One region of the Roseibium sp. AWQ4_254 genome, then DNA from elsewhere that is predicted to be linked to it. Evidence: predicted binding sites of a transcription regulator. Region 1 holds the regulator's gene; each other region holds the start of a gene.
The links. Region 1 encodes LexA, which represses DNA repair genes until DNA is damaged. Its sites were predicted from a motif close to TGTTCNNNNTGTGTTCNG; they were not measured.
Positions count from the first base shown of each region.

Region 2: the regulator LexA is predicted to act here: its motif matches at 2,429-2,446, upstream of ACXAIC_RS00380 (UvrD-helicase domain-containing protein).
Region 3: the regulator LexA is predicted to act here: its motif matches at 2,657-2,674, upstream of ACXAIC_RS16120 (YifB family Mg chelatase-like AAA ATPase).
Region 4: the regulator LexA is predicted to act here: its motif matches at 2,380-2,397, upstream of ACXAIC_RS12395 (PA0069 family radical SAM protein).

Region 1 is NZ_JBSWYH010000021.1:71,586-75,672, forward strand. It holds gene ACXAIC_RS16690 (ComEC/Rec2 family competence protein) at 1-1,543, shown strand, start outside; gene lexA (transcriptional repressor LexA) at 1,548-2,258, opposite strand; gene ACXAIC_RS16700 (hypothetical protein) at 3,020-3,889, opposite strand; gene ACXAIC_RS16705 (acyl-CoA synthetase) at 3,886-4,087, opposite strand, start outside.
Region 2 is NZ_JBSWYH010000001.1:89,262-93,348, forward strand. It holds gene ACXAIC_RS00375 (TonB-dependent receptor domain-containing protein) at 1-1,899, shown strand, start outside; gene ACXAIC_RS00380 (UvrD-helicase domain-containing protein) at 2,481-4,087, shown strand, end outside.
Region 3 is NZ_JBSWYH010000020.1:63,859-67,945, reverse strand. It holds gene ACXAIC_RS16135 (hypothetical protein) at 3-1,049, shown strand; gene ACXAIC_RS16130 (MFS transporter) at 1,009-2,205, shown strand; gene ACXAIC_RS16125 (hypothetical protein) at 2,307-2,543, shown strand; gene ACXAIC_RS16120 (YifB family Mg chelatase-like AAA ATPase) at 2,824-4,087, shown strand, end outside.
Region 4 is NZ_JBSWYH010000014.1:38,406-42,492, forward strand. It holds gene ACXAIC_RS12380 (aminotransferase-like domain-containing protein) at 1-710, opposite strand, end outside; gene moaB (molybdenum cofactor biosynthesis protein B) at 897-1,454, shown strand; gene ACXAIC_RS12390 (glycosyltransferase) at 1,613-2,308, opposite strand; gene ACXAIC_RS12395 (PA0069 family radical SAM protein) at 2,419-3,582, shown strand; gene ACXAIC_RS12400 (ribonuclease HII) at 3,628-4,087, shown strand, end outside.

The sequences.
Region 1 (4,087 bases):
GAGCGGTATTTCGGAGCCGCAGGAAGAGAACCTTCGCGCGGCGGGGCTTGCCCATATTCTTGCAATTTCGGGATTGCATATGGCGCTCTTTGCTGGTGGCACCTATGGCGCGGTGCTTTTTCTTCTGGCCCTTTTCCCGCCAGTTGCCCTGCGCTGGCCAATTCACAAGATCGCCGCAGTGCTGGCGCTGGCGGCAGCGGTCTTTTATCTGGTTCTGTCCGGGGCATCGATTGCTACCCAGCGGTCGTTTTTGATGATAGGTCTCGTCTTTCTGGGCGTTCTGACCGGCCGCCGGGGGCTAACCTTGCGCAGTGTCGCGCTGGCTGCGCTTTTCCTGCTGGGTCTGGCGCCTGAGAGGCTGCTTTTTCCAGGTTTTCAAATGTCCTTTGCCGCGGTGATCTGCCTCGTGGCGGTTTACGAGCTCTGGCGGAACCGACCGGATCCGCTGATTCGCCAGACCCACAATGGGGGCAGGCCTTTGCTGCAGCTTGCCCGGTCTACCCTGCGCTGGTCGTTGGGGCTGGCTGTCACAGCGCTGGTGGCCGGACTGGCAACCGGGATCATTGCCGCCCATCATTTTGGGCGCATAGCCCCCCTGGGGCTTCTGGGAAACGTGCTCGGCATGCCGATCTTCACCTTGCTGGTCATGCCCATGGGGGTTCTGTCGCTTGTTCTGATGCCGTTTGGCTTGGCCTCTGTGCCCCTCAGCCTGATGGCCTTTGGTGTCAGGTTGCTTCTTGATGTGGCGGGCTTCGTGTCTGATCTTAGTGGAGCTGCAGGCGCCATTGGCCGGATTGGTCTGCCGGAGATGCTGGCTTTTTCAGCTGCCCTGTTCGGCGTGCTGCTGCTGCCGGGCCGGTGGCGCTGCCTGGCCTTTGGGCCCCTGATCCTTGGCCTGGTGCTTGTGCAGGTCAGCCGGCCGCCGGACATCCAGATTGCCGCTTCCGGAAACAAGCTCGCAGCCCGGGACCGGATTGGGGATTTGCGCTGGTTTGCCCGCCGGGACAGTTTTGCTGGTGATATCTGGTTTCAGACGGAGGGAGTTCCAGAGGGCGAAATTAAATCGCGCAGGATGAAAGCGCCTCAAATCGCCTGTGATCCCGGCGGCTGCGTGATACGTGCCTATCAAGTGGCCGGGGCGCACGTGCCTGACGGCTTCGAGCACAGGCCTCTCAAACTGGCTCTCACAAAGAGGCCTGAGGCATTTGAAATGGATTGCCGATGGGCTGATTTGGTCGTGAGCGATCTGGTCGCGCCCCAATCCTGTTCTGCTCCCCTTGTGATTGACAAATCCCTGCGCCATGCGCGCGGTGCTGTTTCGATCTGGCTGGCGCGCGCCGCTTCCCCGGCCATGGAAGAGGCTGTGCCGGAAGGGCAGGGAACCCGGAAACGGGAAAGAGAGGATCAGGCATCTGCCCCCAATGCGCTGAAAACACGGGTACTGGCTGTCACGGACATCCAGTTTGCGCTTCAAAAGGAGCCCCGTCCGTGGAACCGGGCGGGGAAGGTGACGCGTACCAGCCTGCGCCAGGGAGGTGGCTAAACGGTCAATATTGGCGGAAGAGGGCGACAAGCCGTCCTTGAACACGCACCCGGCCGGGGCCGAAAATGCGGGTTTCGTAAGCGGGATTGGCAGCTTCCAGGGCAATTGAGGCGCCTTTCTTGCGCAGCCGCTTCAAGGTGGCCTCTTCATCATCCACCAGCGCCACCACGATATCGCCGCTATCGGCGCTTTCCGTGCGGCGGATCAGCACGGTGTCGCCGTCCAGAATACCGGCCTCGATCATGGAATCGCCGCGCACTTCCAGAGCATAATGTTCGCCCTTGCCGAGAAGTTCCGGCGGCACTGTGATGGAATGGCTGTGGGTCTGAATCGCTTCGATCGGCACCCCGGCGGCAATGCGCCCCATGACTGGAATCTCCGTTCCCGCCACTTCAGGCTCCGGTGCAGGGCGAGCCGGTTCCGGCTTGCCAAGAGACCCTTCGATGACTTCCGGGGAAAAGCTGCCACGCTGGCGGGGGGCGCCGAGGCCCGGTGCAATGGAATCCGGCAGCCGGACCACTTCCATGGCGCGGGCCCGGTTCGGCAGGCGGCGGATGAAGCCGCGTTCTTCCAGAGCCGTGATCAGCCGGTGAATACCGGACTTCGACCTGAGGTCGAGAGCGTCCTTCATTTCATCAAAGGACGGCGGAACACCGGTTTCTTTCAGTCTTTCATGAATGAACATGAGCAGTTCATACTGCTTGCGCGTCAGCATATCGGCATTCCTTGACCATGAGAAGGTTCTGGTACAAATCAAGAACACATTACCTGTTCTCATTGTGTTCCGCAAGCGTAAATGTTCTCTTACTGTTCTGCCGGGCCACTTGTGGATCTGTCAGAGTAAAACGGCACTGGCAGTTGCACTTTTGGCCGTATTGATCGCTGGCTGGGCGGCATGACAAAACTCAACCGTACGATGAATGGTGCTCCGGACTGAAAATCGGGAACTTTTGCATTCATCGGGCAATTGGCCCCGTTTTGCTCCGCTGGCTCAATTCTTCACTACAGAATAGTCTGCGTCGGCGGCGCAGAGATTTGGTCATGGGGTGCTGTTGTGTTGTCTGATTGCAATAGATGTTGTGTAGCCGCAGACACCTGCACGAAGCTGCCCAGACTTCCTAAAACTTGGTTGTCCGAACAACGGACAAACTTATTCGAAAATTTTTAAAGATGACACTGACAACGAACCGGATACAGTCTTGAAAACCGTGTGCCACGCATGCCACGGAACGAATAATCCAGTAGGACTGTCTTGCTTTGGAAATGCCCCCCAAGGTTTCCGCGCTTCAACGTCTTTTCCCTATTTCTACGTTTTATAGAAGTCCGGATTGAAAACCAGCTACTCCTGACAATTAGAACCGCGAAATTCCGCATTTTCCCGGACAAGACTTTCTGGTGCCGATGAAATTCGGCCCGTGCCATTTAAGTCCGGTGCGTACACTTGTGCGCTTTGGAAACCGGCGTTTCAAGTCGGGGTCATCCGTTCTCCCTGACGATCAGCAGCTCGCACGTTACCAGCGTCGGCGCGCCGCCGGGGACAAGTATACCCTCAAAGAGAGCACCGGTCAGGTCCGCGCAGCGGACCGGGACAGCGGGCGGTGTTCCTTTTTCCGCTCCAGCTCCCGGGCGCAACAGGATTTCGGAAATCAGGCCTGTCATGGGCGCGCTGTCGGTGAACCGGGCTCCGGCAAGGCTGCCGAGGCCGTAAACGCAATAGGGGCCAGGGCCAAGTGTGGCTGCCAGGCTTTCGATGCTGGTGGACAGGTCCTCAAACGGGGCGAGGGTCGTGATCAGTGCATTATGCGTTGGCCGCGGGGAGGCGCTGTCCTCTGTCCTGGTCCGGAACAGCGTGAATTCGGTTTCCGGGTCCAGCTCCGCCTCGAACCGCGCGCCCCTGAGGCCCCAGCCGGAGACCGTGATGTCCTGCGTGGCCGTCAGCGTGTGGGGCTGCAGGTGGCCGAGGCGTTGCTTGTTCCCGTCCTGCCAGAAGCCGTGAATATGGGCGAACCAGCTCCCGTCCTTCCAACCCAGGATGGCGACAGCCTCCTCAAGGACAGCAGCGGCGGAGTGGTGGGTGTCGCTGTACCAGGCGGCGTGCCGGTCGTCGATGGCCCGGTCGGGCATGACGTAGTCGAAGGCCGAGAGGGGGAGGCCGGACAGATCCAGAACGGCGGAGGAAAAGCCGGACGCAGCAGCCCACACGCCAAGATTGGTCAGGAGCGGTGTGCCGGCGGGCACGGGAACCGCTATCGGAATGGCGTCGCAGAGCGCAAAGGGGCGCCTGTCGGCCGCGGCAGGGCCCGGATGGCGGATATCGGCAAGGGCTGACGGTGCTGGCCGTCTCATATCAGGCCCCGGCTGGTCAGGACGTCCCGAACCAGTTTCTTCGTGACTTTGCCATAGGCGCTGGTCGGCATCGCATCCACAAAGAGATAGCGCGCGGGCATCTTGTATCGGGAGATCTTGCCGGTCAGAAACTCTGTCAGCTCCGCATCTTGAACCTGCTGCCCGGTCTGCGCCACACAGACGGCAAGGCCGGTCTCT
Region 2 (4,087 bases), on a different contig from region 1:
TTCGTCACGTCCAGTGTTACCGGCCTTCCTCTCAACGCTTCCGCGCAGGATGAGGATGGCTTGACCATGCTGGACATCATCGTTGTGACCGCTGCCGGCGTCGGAGTCGATCCGCTGACTGCGCCTGCCAGCGTCTCGGTTGTGACTGCGGAGCAACTGGAAAAGGCTGGTGTCGTCGATCTCACTGATGCCTTGCGCACTGTGCCGGGTGTTTCAGTTGCCGGCGCGGCGGATGGCGAGAACATCTATATACGCGGACTGCCGTCTGAATACACGCTCATCCTGATCGATGGAAAACGGATCAGCACCAGCCAGTCCCGCACGAATGCAGGCGGCGGAGTGGACCAGTATTACATGCCGCCGGTCTCGGCCATCGACAGGATCGAGGTCGTGCGCGGCCCGATGTCATCTCTCTACGGATCGGATGCCATGGGTGGGGTGATCAATATCATCACGAAGCCGGTGAGTGACCGTTGGTCCGGTTCGTTCACTGTGGAGGCACGCATACCCCAGAGGTCCGAGGACTATTCCGAACGACAGGTGTCTTTTTTCGCCAACGGTCCGGTTTTTGCCGACAAGCTTGGAGTGCAGGTTTGGGGGCGCAAGCTCTATCGGGAAGCCTCGGAGCGAGACGGAGGTCCGACCGAACGCAACCTCGATGACGTTCATGGACGTCTGGTCTGGACCCCATTGGTTGACCAGAAGATCTCGGCGGAAGCAGGCTGGACGCATATCGATACAGATCCGCGGCTGAACAAGCGTCTGACCGGGGCCTTCGGCTACGAAGGTGTGATTCAGGACTGGGATGTTGCAGCCGGTATCAGCCATGAACATGCCGGGCGCGACACCACCGGTTCAACGCGTGAACCGCGTATCGACAATACCGTCCTCGATGCGAAGGCATCCCGGGAATTCGACATGCTCGGTCTGCACAGATCCACATTTGGCGGCCAATTCACGCGCTCGACGCTCAAAGACGTCAATCCGGGCGTCAGTTCGACCGAACACGACCGGTTCTCGAACAATCAATGGGCGCTGTTTACGGAGGACAACTGGGAAGTCCTTCCGGACGTTACCCTCACTCTAGGCGGCCGCTATACCGAGGACGAGCGCTTTGGCAGCAAGATGACGCAGCGCGCCTACATTGTATGGGAGTTCCACCGCGACTTTTTCCTGACGGGCGGTGTGTCGACCGGGTACCGCACACCGGAATTGCGCCAGTCGGTGGAAGGCTACTATTTGACCACAAATCGCGGCCGCGCGGTAATTGCCGGTACATCGGATCTCGAGCCGGAGGAGAGCACTAGCTACGAAGCCGGTTTGCGCTTTGAAAACGATCGCACCCGTTTCTCGCTCACTGGGTTTTACACCGACTTCAGCAACAAGATCGACAGCCGTGATACTGGCAGCACCATCACCCTGGACGGCACGACCTATGAGCTTTACGAGTACTACAATGTCGGCAAGGCGAGAGTGCAGGGCATCGAGCTGTCGGCAGGGAATTTTATCCTGCCGGATCTTGAAGTGAGCGGCAGCTATACCTTTACCCATTCCGAGCGCCGCTCCGGCGACCTGCAGGGCGAACCGCTTGCCCGCACGCCAAAGCACCAGGCGAGCCTGCGGCTGGACTGGACGACCCCGCTCGAGGGGCTGGACCTGTGGAGCAGCGTCCAATACCAGGGCGACAGCGTCAGTGTATCGAGCACGAGCCGCGGCTCGACAGCAACCGAATATGATGGGTACACGACGCTTGATATCGGGGCGAACTACCGCCTCAATGAGCACGTGGCCCTGAAAGGTGCAGTCTATAATCTCAGCGATGTGGCGATCAACGAGGATGACTATGGCACGGTGGAAAGCGGCCGGACGTTCTGGCTGGGGATGACTGCCGAGTTCTGAAGGGCGCGCGGGGCCTCTGTCTGCAATGCCGGAACCCTGGCTTTTTGAGGCGGTGTTGCAGGTCTCAATCTGTCAGAAAACCCGCTTTTCGGCACCAGCCTTGCCGTTCTTGCCTTTTGCGAGTCTCACCAAACAAGACCCTATTGGGCCGTGGCATGAGCGCGTTTAGCAAGGCGCGTGTCACAGGGCGATGCGGGGCACCGTCCAGGACGCGCGACACGGCGGAACGCTCTCATGCCGTGGCCTTTGGTGCTTTGTCAGGCCCGCCGGGCCGTGTCTGGCCGCTTGCCCGGCCAGCCAGACCGGCTTGCGCTCCTTTTCTTGCTAGCGAACCTGAGAACCCCGTCCACTAGGGTCATCTTTGGCGCGGTGGGCAAAAAGGGGCGCGGGGTTCAAGGAGGCGCCGGCCTTCACATCTGTGTGTGGTGCTGTCTGCCTGGCCGCCCTTGGGGAAGAAAGGCACGTTCATCCCGGTTTGAGACGTCTTGTCCCCACCATTTGCCTGTGCGCGCTCTCGCCACAGCCGGTTTGTTGCTATATTGTTCTCCTGATTTAAAGTTACGTTACTGGACTTTCACGCCATGGCAGACCCGGACGGGTATGATGATCCCTTTGACGATCCCTTCCAGCCTGTGGGCACCCGGCGGGACCCGGCGCTTGCGCCTGCGCGCCCGGAAGGTGGGATCGCAGCCCGGGCCATGGCAGCCCGGCGCGCGCCGGACTATCTGACCGGCCTTAATCCGGAACAGCGCCTGGCGGTGGAGACGACCGAAGGCCCGGTCCTGGTTCTGGCCGGGGCAGGCACCGGCAAGACCCGGGTTCTGACCACACGCATTGCACATATTCTTGCCAGCGGGCTTGCGTGGCCCTCCGGCATTCTTGCCGTTACCTTCACCAACAAGGCGGCGCGGGAGATGAAGGAACGGATTGCGGGCTTTGTCGGCGGCAATGTGGAGGGCATGGCCTGGCTTGGCACGTTCCACTCCATCTGTGTCAAAATTCTGCGCAAACATGCCGAACTGGTTGGCCTCAAATCCAGTTTTTCCATTCTGGACACGGATGACCAGATTCGTTTGCTCAAGCAGATCATCCAGGCGGAAGGGCTCGACGACAAGCGCTGGACCGCAAAGACCTTTGCCGGGATTCTGGACGGCTGGAAGAACCGGGCCCTGACGCCCGATCAGGTGCCCGAGGGCGAAGCGCGGGCCTTTGGCAATGGCAAGGGGCGACGGCTTTATCAGGAATATCAGGAGCGCCTGTCGATCCTGAATGCGGCCGATTTCGGCGATCTGCTGCTCCATGTGATCACTCTGTTCAAGTCCCGCCCTGATGTTCTGGCCGACTATCAGAGCCGCTTCCGCTACATGCTGGTGGATGAGTATCAGGACACCAATATTGCGCAGTATCTGTGGCTGCGGCTTTTGGCCCAGGGCAATCCGAATGTCTGCTGTGTGGGCGATGACGACCAGTCGATTTATGGTTGGCGCGGGGCGGAAGTCGACAACATCCTGCGCTTTGAGCACGACTTCAAAGGCGCAACTGTCATCCGTCTGGAGCGGAACTACCGCTCCACCAGTCATATTCTGGCCGCGGCTTCTCATTTGATTTCCTTCAATGAGGGCCGCTTGGGCAAAACGCTGTTCACGGATTTTGAAGAGCCTGATCACGATCTTGTCTCCGTTGCCTCCGTTTGGGACTCCGAAGAGGAGGCCCGTATGATCGGCGATGAGATCGAGGCGCAGCAGACCCATGGTCATACGCTCAATGAGATGGCGGTGCTTGTGCGCGCGTCGTTCCAGATGCGCGAATTTGAAGAGCGTTTCATCACGCTCGGGCTGAATTACCGGGTGATTGGCGGACCGCGCTTTTATGAACGGATGGAGATCCGGGATGCGCTGGCCTATTTCAGATGTGTCTGCCAGCCGGCCGATGATCTGGCCTTTGAGCGGATTGTGAACACGCCGAAACGGGGCCTGGGGGATGCCACGCTGAAACTGGTTCATGGTCTGGCCCGGGCGGAGCGTATTCCCCTCATGCAGGCGGCCCAGCAGCTGGTTGATACGGAAGAACTGAAGCCGAAACCACGGAATTCACTGAAAACGGTTCTGGACAATTTTTCCCGCTGGCGGCGCCAGCTGGAGCAACTCAAACACACCGAGCTCGCCGAAATCATTCTGGATGAAAGCGG
Region 3 (4,087 bases), on a different contig from region 1:
AAATGAGTCTTGCGTTTCCTGTCAGTCAGTCAGAACCAGAGCGTGTGGCCGCAGCCACATTGTCGCTTGAAGCCAGGGTGCACCGGTCCCTTGCCTCCCATACCGAATTCAGCCTCGACCGCATCGTCACTCAGGACAACCGGGTCAAATATGCAGCCGATGGGGAGCCAGGTGAAGACACCGGCCACCTGGACGAGGTTTTCCAGCTCATGCGGGAGTTGAACGAGGTGGGCGTTGCCTCTGACACGCTCGGCCGGTTGCGTCCGCAGGGAATGTCCTTCAAGGATGCGCTGGACCGCATCTGCGCAAAGATTGCCTCAGAAGCCGCCGGACAACCCCTGATCTATGTTGAACTGGGGCCGGAACCGGTCAAAACCGGTGTCATCGTGAAAACCCTTCAGGCTCTCGGGGTCAGGATCGAGCGCTATATCGCCGTGGACATCAACCCCATGTCGGTGGCGCATATGCGCACGGCGCTGGAAGAGCTTCTGCCCGGAACGCCGCTGCAATTCGTCACCTGTTCCTTTGAAGAGTTCCGTCTCAGCGATGTGGCTGGGCCGGGGCGCGGCAGCGGTGCCCCGGCGGCAGTGATCACCATGCTCGGCTTTCAGGAAGGCAATGACGATCCCTTCGTCGTGAATGAATGGCTGCAACAGATCGCCCGGCCCGGCGATCTGCTCCTTTCGGAAAGCCAGCTCTATACTGAACATCACCGTGACCGGATTCCGGCCTTTTATTCCCACCGGGCCATGCAGCGCTTCTCAAGGATTGCCTTTGAACAGGCAGTGGACAGCAGCCTGCCCACCCTAAACCGCTTCTTCGTGCTGCCGGTTCCGTTTGCGGGCGGGGAGACGGCGCAAGTGGCGATCCTCGGAGAGGAATTTTCAACCACAACCAAAACAAGAGCCTTGCACGTCTCCAACTTCTGCCTGAAACTCACTCTCGACCAATATCGACGTTACAGAGAGCAAGGTGGATCTTTCACGATTGCCGGTGAGACCTTTACCGATGACGAGACACTTCACTTCCAGCTCTCCCGCCGGGCATGAAGCGGCCCGGAAAGCCCGCGGCCTCACGGTCGCGGGTCTGGCCATTGTCGCGGCAACCTATGGGCTGGCCCGCTATTGTTTTGGTCTGTTCCTGCCCGAGATCCGGCTGGAATTCGGTCTGTCTACGGAAACGGTTGGCCTGATTGCGGGCCTGTCCTATGCCGGATATCTGCTGGCCACATTTCTGGGCTCCGGCCTGTCAACCTGGTTCGGCCCGAGGCTGCCCATTCTGCTCGGCGGTCTGGCGGCTGCCACCGGTATGGCCATCATTGCAGCCGCGCCCGATCCCTGGACCCTTGCTGTTGGTGTTTTTCTGGCGGGCACCAGCCCGGGGCTCGCCTATCCACCCTTCTCCGATGTGATTGTGCGGCACACGGAACCGCACCGCCAGAACGCCATCTATGCCTGGATCAATTCCGGCACGGGCTTTGGGGTGGCGCTGGCCGGGCCGCTGGCGCTGTTTGCCGGGGAAGACTGGCGGTTGGCCTGGTTCGTCTTTGCCGGGCTCGCCCTGCTGATCACCTTTTGCAATCTGTGGACCTTGCCCCGGCAGGGGCTTCGGGCCTCCAATGCCAGAGCGGCCCTGTCGCCCCGCTTTCTGTTGCAAACGGTGGCCAGGCCCCTGTTTGTGGCCGCCTTTCTGTTCGGGATCTTTTCTGCCGTCTATTGGACCTATGCGGTGGAACTTCTACTGGCGCTGACCGGCAACGGGCGCGACGCCATTTTGTTCTGGATCGTGCTCGGCATGGCCGGGGTCACCGGATGTTTCGCCGGCGGCCTGGTCAACCGCTGGGGTCTGACTACCACCTATTGGGTTCTGGCTCTTGTCGTCGGCTCGGCAATCGCCACATTGCCGCTTCTGATCGGCATTGCTTATGGCATTTATGTTTCCGCTGCCTTTTTCGGCTCCGGCTTCATCGTCATGACCGCCGTTTTTGGCATGTGGAGCATGCGCATTTTCCGGGATGCCCCATCCATCGGTTTCGGCCTGACATTTTTCCTGATTTCGCTTGGCCAGGCGGTCGGCCCTGTTGTGGGCGGGTTTGCCATTCCGGTTCTGGGCCATACGATGCTGTTTGCCGGCTCGGGCCTGTTGTGCTGCGGGATGGCGGTCCTGCGGCCGCCTGCGCAGGGGATCACCTTAAGGAATACATAACAGCGAATTATGATGTCGCAGAGCGGCATAACCGCAATCGTCTGGTTTTTGCCTCAAAACGCAGGCATCATAACAGCACGTTATAGTAGTAAAGTGTGAACATGCCGATGATCGTTTCCAAGCTGCAGACGGAGGAGCGCCAGCTCGATACAGAGCTGTGCCGCGCCATGTTTGAAAAAGACCCGGACAAGATGATTGCGCTCCTGTCGGACTGGCTTGAGCTGAACGGCTTGACCATAAGCGCGGATTTTCAGATCCCGGCCTATCTGGAACAGGTTTTGGTGGCGGCTTCCCAGAACAGCGAAACGGCCAGCGCGTTCCGCGTTTTCGCCTCCTGAGCAGTCTGATTGTCATGAAGGGTTTGAAGATGTCGCGTCTTCAATACCATCTCCCGGAACTGCGGGCCGGTTGAGAAGCTCCCGGTCAGACAAGGCCTTGACATAGGCAAATTTGTTCCATTTTTGTTCTTGATTCTCCCGCATCACTATGGTTCCCTTCCTGGCGCAACTTCAGCAAATCAGGTGCCTGCCGCTGTCTGGAATCAGAGATTTCAACGCAAAAGACGAAACAATTTGAATCCGGATGAACGCGACACGCTCCCAAGGGTGAGGACAGGCTATGGTCTCTCGGGTCACGACGGTTGCCTTTCAGGGCATCGAGGCGGTGCCGGTGGATGTTCAGGTCCATGTCGGCCCGGGCATGGTGGCCTTTACCATTGTGGGCCTACCCGACAAGGCGGTGGCCGAAAGCCGGGAGCGGGTGCGGGCCGCCCTCTCTGCCTCCGGGTTGGCGTTGCCCGCCAAACGGGTCACCGTCAATCTGGCTCCGGCCGATCTGCCCAAGGAAGGGTCCCATTACGATCTGCCCATTGCGCTTGGGGTGATGGCCGCTATCGGCGCCCTGCCGGGGGACTTTCTGGAGGGGTACGTGGTGCTGGGAGAGCTGGCCCTGGATGGCACACTGGCACCTGTCGCCGGTGTCCTGCCTGCGGCCATGGGCGCCAACGGGCTCGGCAAGGGCTTGGTCTGTCCGGAGGCCAGTGGCAGCGAAGCCGCCTGGGCCGATCCGGACATGGACATTCTGGCCCCCCGTTCGCTGATCCAGCTGGCCAATCATGTCAAGGGCACGCAGATCCTCAGCCGCCCGGCGGCAAAGCTTCAGGGCAATACCGGGCCGTTGCCCGATCTGGCCGAGGTCAAGGGCCAGGAAAGCGCCCGCCGGGCACTGGAAATCGCAGCGGCCGGAGGCCACAACCTGCTTATGACCGGACCTCCCGGCTCGGGCAAATCCATGCTTGCAAGCCGCCTGCCCTCCATCCTGCCGCCGCTGACCCCGCGCGAGCTTCTGGAAGTTTCCATGATTGCTTCGCTGGCCGGGGAGCTGGCAGAAGGCAAGCTCACCGACCGGCGGCCTTTCCGGGCGCCGCACCATTCCGCCTCCATGGCCGCCCTTGTGGGCGGCGGGCTGCGCGCCCGGCCCGGTGAAGTGTCTCTGGCCCATCACGGCGTACTGTTTCTGGATGAGCTGCCGGAATTCAACCCGCAAGTGCTCGACAGTCTGCGCCAGCCCCTGGAAACCGGCGAAGCGGTGATCGCCCGGGCCAATCACCGGGTCACCTATCCGGCGCGCATTCAATTGATCGCGGCTATGAACCCCTGCCGCTGCGGTCATGCGGGCGAGCCGGGCCACCAGTGCCGGAGGGGTGAGCGCTGCGCCGCGGACTATCAGGCCCGGGTCTCCGGGCCTTTTCTGGACCGGATCGATCTGCGCATCGATGTTCCGGCCGTCACCGCCACCGATCTGATCGGCCCGGCAGAGGCGGAACCGTCTGCGGCTGTGGCTGCACGGGTGGCCGAGGCGCGGCGCCTGCAGGAAGACCGTT
Region 4 (4,087 bases), on a different contig from region 1:
CTGTTTTCAATGCCGCCCTGTTGCGCGCAGTCAAGCGCCAGAAGGCCGGGGACCGGCGCCCCGTCATAGCGCAAGCTTTGATACGGCGCGTCTTCAATGATGGCGCAGGACAGCTCACCGGCCAGGGTGAGAAGTCGCTGGCGCTCTTCCAGGTCCAGGGACAGGCCTGTCGGATTGGCAAAATCCGGCGACAGATACGCGAATTTGACGGCGCCTCCCTTGTCCTGCGCCCGGGCGCGGATCGTCTCAGCGCTTTCATTGGTCAGAGGGTCAAGCCGGTCGAACTGCGGCTCGTAGGCGTTGAAAGCCTGAAGCGCGCCCAGATAGGTCGGCCATTGCAGCAGGGCCGTATCCCCTTCCGACAGGAACAGCTTGCCGATATAATCAAGCCCCTGCTGGGAACCGGATGTGATGATGATGTTGTCCGGCCCGCAGTCAACGCCCAGCTCTTTCATATGACCGGCAATCCAGGTGCGCAGCCTGAGGCTGCCTTCGCTGATGCCATATTGCAGCGCCGTGTCCGCTTCCGGCCCTGACAGGACCTCCTGATAGGCGGCCCGGAAGGCCTCGGCGGGGAACAGGGCCGGATCGGGAATGCCCCCGGCAAAGGAAATCACATCGGGCCGGTCCAGCAGTTTCAGAAGCTCACGGATTTCGGATGCCCGCATGCGGCTTGCACGCTTGGCGTAAAGGCTTTCCCAGGTTGTCATAATGGCTCTCAGACAATTTTGATGTGATATTTAAGTCAATAATACTGACCTATTCATTTTGCAAGTGTCTCAATCTTGTTATTTTTTGTAATTTTATTTCTCAAAAAGATCCCAATACGGGGTAACCCCACGGGGCTGGAACCGCCTGCCGGTTTCGCCTATGTCTTCTGGACACAGGAGGAAGCCATGTCCCGTCTCGATGAAACCCGTCCATTCATTCCGCTCAACATTGCGGTTCTGACCGTTTCCGACACCCGGTCGCTGGAGGAGGACCGATCCGGCAAGACCCTGTCAGAGCGGCTCGCAAGAGCCGGCCATCTGCTCGCAGACCGGCAGATCGTGACAGATGATGTGGAGGCGATCCGGGCCGTCGCCCGGACCTGGATCAGTGCCCCGACCGTTGACGTGATCATCACGACAGGGGGGACGGGCTTCACCGGCCGGGACGTGACACCGGAAGCCATGGAGCCCCTGTTTGAAAAGCGCATGGACGGCTTTTCGGAAGTGTTCCACCGGATCTCCTATGACAAGATCGGCACCTCAACGATCCAGTCCCGCGCAACCGGCGGAGTTGCGGGGGCGACCTATATCTTTGTGCTGCCCGGCTCTCCAGGAGCCTGCAAGGATGCCTGGGACGGCATCTTGAAATGGCAGCTCGACTACCGGCACATGCCGTGCAATTTCGTGGAAATCATGCCGCGGCTGGATGAGCATCTGAAACGGGGCAAATTGCAGGATGCCTGACACGCTCTGTGCTACCCGCCCCCCCTTTCAGGAGAGGCCTTCGGCCCTCCTCCGCAACTGCTTTGATTGCCAAGGGGATATCGGGGCGTTCCCGGCTCAAAACAGCCAGCTCACAAGCTCATCTTGAGGAGGAAGGGATTCCCTTTCAAATACCGGTGTCAGCCGTGCAGCCGCACCGCGACGCTGGCAGGAATGCGCAAGGTGCCGACACAGAACCGCGCAAGGCCTTTGCGGAACTGGGCCAAACTGTTTCCACCCGCAGACTCACCCGATGTGACCGCTGCAGCCCTTAGGAAAACAATCCGGTTGCGGCCGATGCGCTTGGCAATGTCCAGATCCTCCAACTCCCGCAACGGCCGGTGGCCGCCCAAAGTGCTGTAGAACTGGCGTGAGATCAGAAGCCCCTGATTGCCATAAGGCATGCCAAGAAGCTGCGAACGCAGGGCGGACATCGATTCGCTGATCCGCGCGCCCATGCCAAACGTTTCGTAGCGCAGGCGGAAGCTGGCTGCGGTCCGCGCCCCGTTCGGGGCCCTGCCGGCCCTTTCGATAAACGCCTGGGCTTCATGGTGCCAGCCGCTTTCCAGGAGGGTTTCGGGGCGGAGAAACAAGAGCCAGTCACCGCGTTTGGCCAGGGAAGCCCCATAGGCCAGCCGCTCGCTCCGGCTCATGCCCACAGCCTGCGCCCAGCCGCAGCCAGCGGCGTCGGCGACCCGTTCGGTCCCGTCGCTTGAGCCGCCATCCACAACAATGACTTCCCGGACAACCCCTTCAGCCGCCGCTGTGACCAGAGACGACAGCGCATGCACCAGATCGGTCTCTGAGTTTTTTGTCGGAACTATGACACTTATCATGAGGCAGTGTTTTACATGAAAAATCCCCAGTTGCGAAATGCCGGGCTTGAATTGCTTTAAATTTGAGCTAATGTTCCCGATATGTTCTCGCTTCAGAGTGATCTCCGCCCATGACCCTTGCCCCTCATACCGACCGTCTGCCGGACGGAGCCCGCCTTGATCCGGTGTCTGAACTGCCGGAAACTGCGGAGGCGCCTGGCTCTGACCGGGTTCCGCAAGACCTGCGGCGTGGCCGGGGCGCAGCCCTGAACGCCTCCGGCAGGTTCGAGCCGCTGGCGCGGGAACGTTTCGACGACGGTTGGGATCTGGACGAGGAACTGCCACCGCTCCAGACCGACGTTCAGGAAGAACGCGCGCGCACGATCATCACCCGCAACGAGTCTCCGGACCTGTCCTTTGACCGGTCGATCAATCCTTATCGCGGCTGTGAGCACGGCTGCATCTATTGTTTCGCCCGACCGAGCCATGCCTTTATGGGCCTGTCGCCTGGACTTGATTTCGAGACTCGCCTGTTCGCCAAACCGAATGCCGCCGGGCTTCTGGAACGGGAGCTGTCGAAACCCGGCTATGTCCCCCGCGTGATTGCTATCGGCACCAACACCGACCCTTACCAGCCGGTGGAGCGTGGCTACGCCCTGATGCGCGAGATTCTGGAAGTTCTGGAAGCCTGTTCGCATCCGGTTGCCATTGTCACCAAGTCCGCCCTGGTCACGCGGGACATTGATATTCTTGCCAGAATGGCGGAGCGCAATCTGATCAAGGTGGCGCTTTCGGTCACCACCCTTGACAAGAAACTCTGCCGGGCCATGGAGCCAAGGGCGTCCGCCCCGCATAAACGGCTTGCGGCCATCAAGGCCCTCTCGGAAGCGGGTATCCCGGCCTCGGTGATGATGGCCCCTGTCATCCCCGCCCTGACCGACTGCGAAATCGAGAACCTTCTTGAGGCGGCCGCCAGCCATGGGGCCAGCGAAGCCAGTTTCATTCTGTTGCGCCTGCCGCTGGAAGTCTCTGAGCTCTTCCGGGACTGGCTGCTGCGGGAGCGGCCCGACCGCTACCGCCATGTGATGAACCTCATCCGCTCCATGCGCGGCGGCAAGGATTATGACGCGAAATGGGGCGAGCGCATGCGCGGGCGCGGTCCCTATGCGGAGCAGATTTCCAAACGCTTCACCCTCGCCGCCAAACGGCTTGGACTTAACCTGCGCCGCAAGAAGCTGAACACGGACGCCTTTGTGCAGCCGCAAAAAGGCGGTGTGCAACTTGACCTCTTCTAACACTCCCGCCTTGCACAACGCGTTGAGGGGCGGCAGGCTGGCGCCATGTCTTCCAGCCTGAACCTTTTCGACCTTTCCTTTCCCGACAGTCCGGACATTGCCCTGGAACGCAGCCATGCGGCTGCCTTTGACGGCAAGCTCTGCGGCGTGGATGAAGCCGGGCGCGGCCCCTGGGCCGGGCCAGTGGTGACCGCCGCCGTGATCCTGGACTATGACCAAGTGCCGGACGGGCTGAACGATTCCAAAAAACTGACCGAAGCAAAACGGGAAGAGCTGTTTGAGCAGATCGTCTCAACCGCCTTTGTCTGCACCGCCAGCGCGTCTCCGGCCACGATCGACCGGGAGAACATCCGCGCAGCCACTTTGTGCGCCATGATGCGGGCCGTGAACGGCCTTGCCAAAGTGCCGGATTATGTTCTGGTCGATGGCCGGGACGTGCCCCCGGCGCTGACACAGGCGGGACAGGCACTGATCAAGGGGGATGGACGCTGCCTGTGCATCGCCG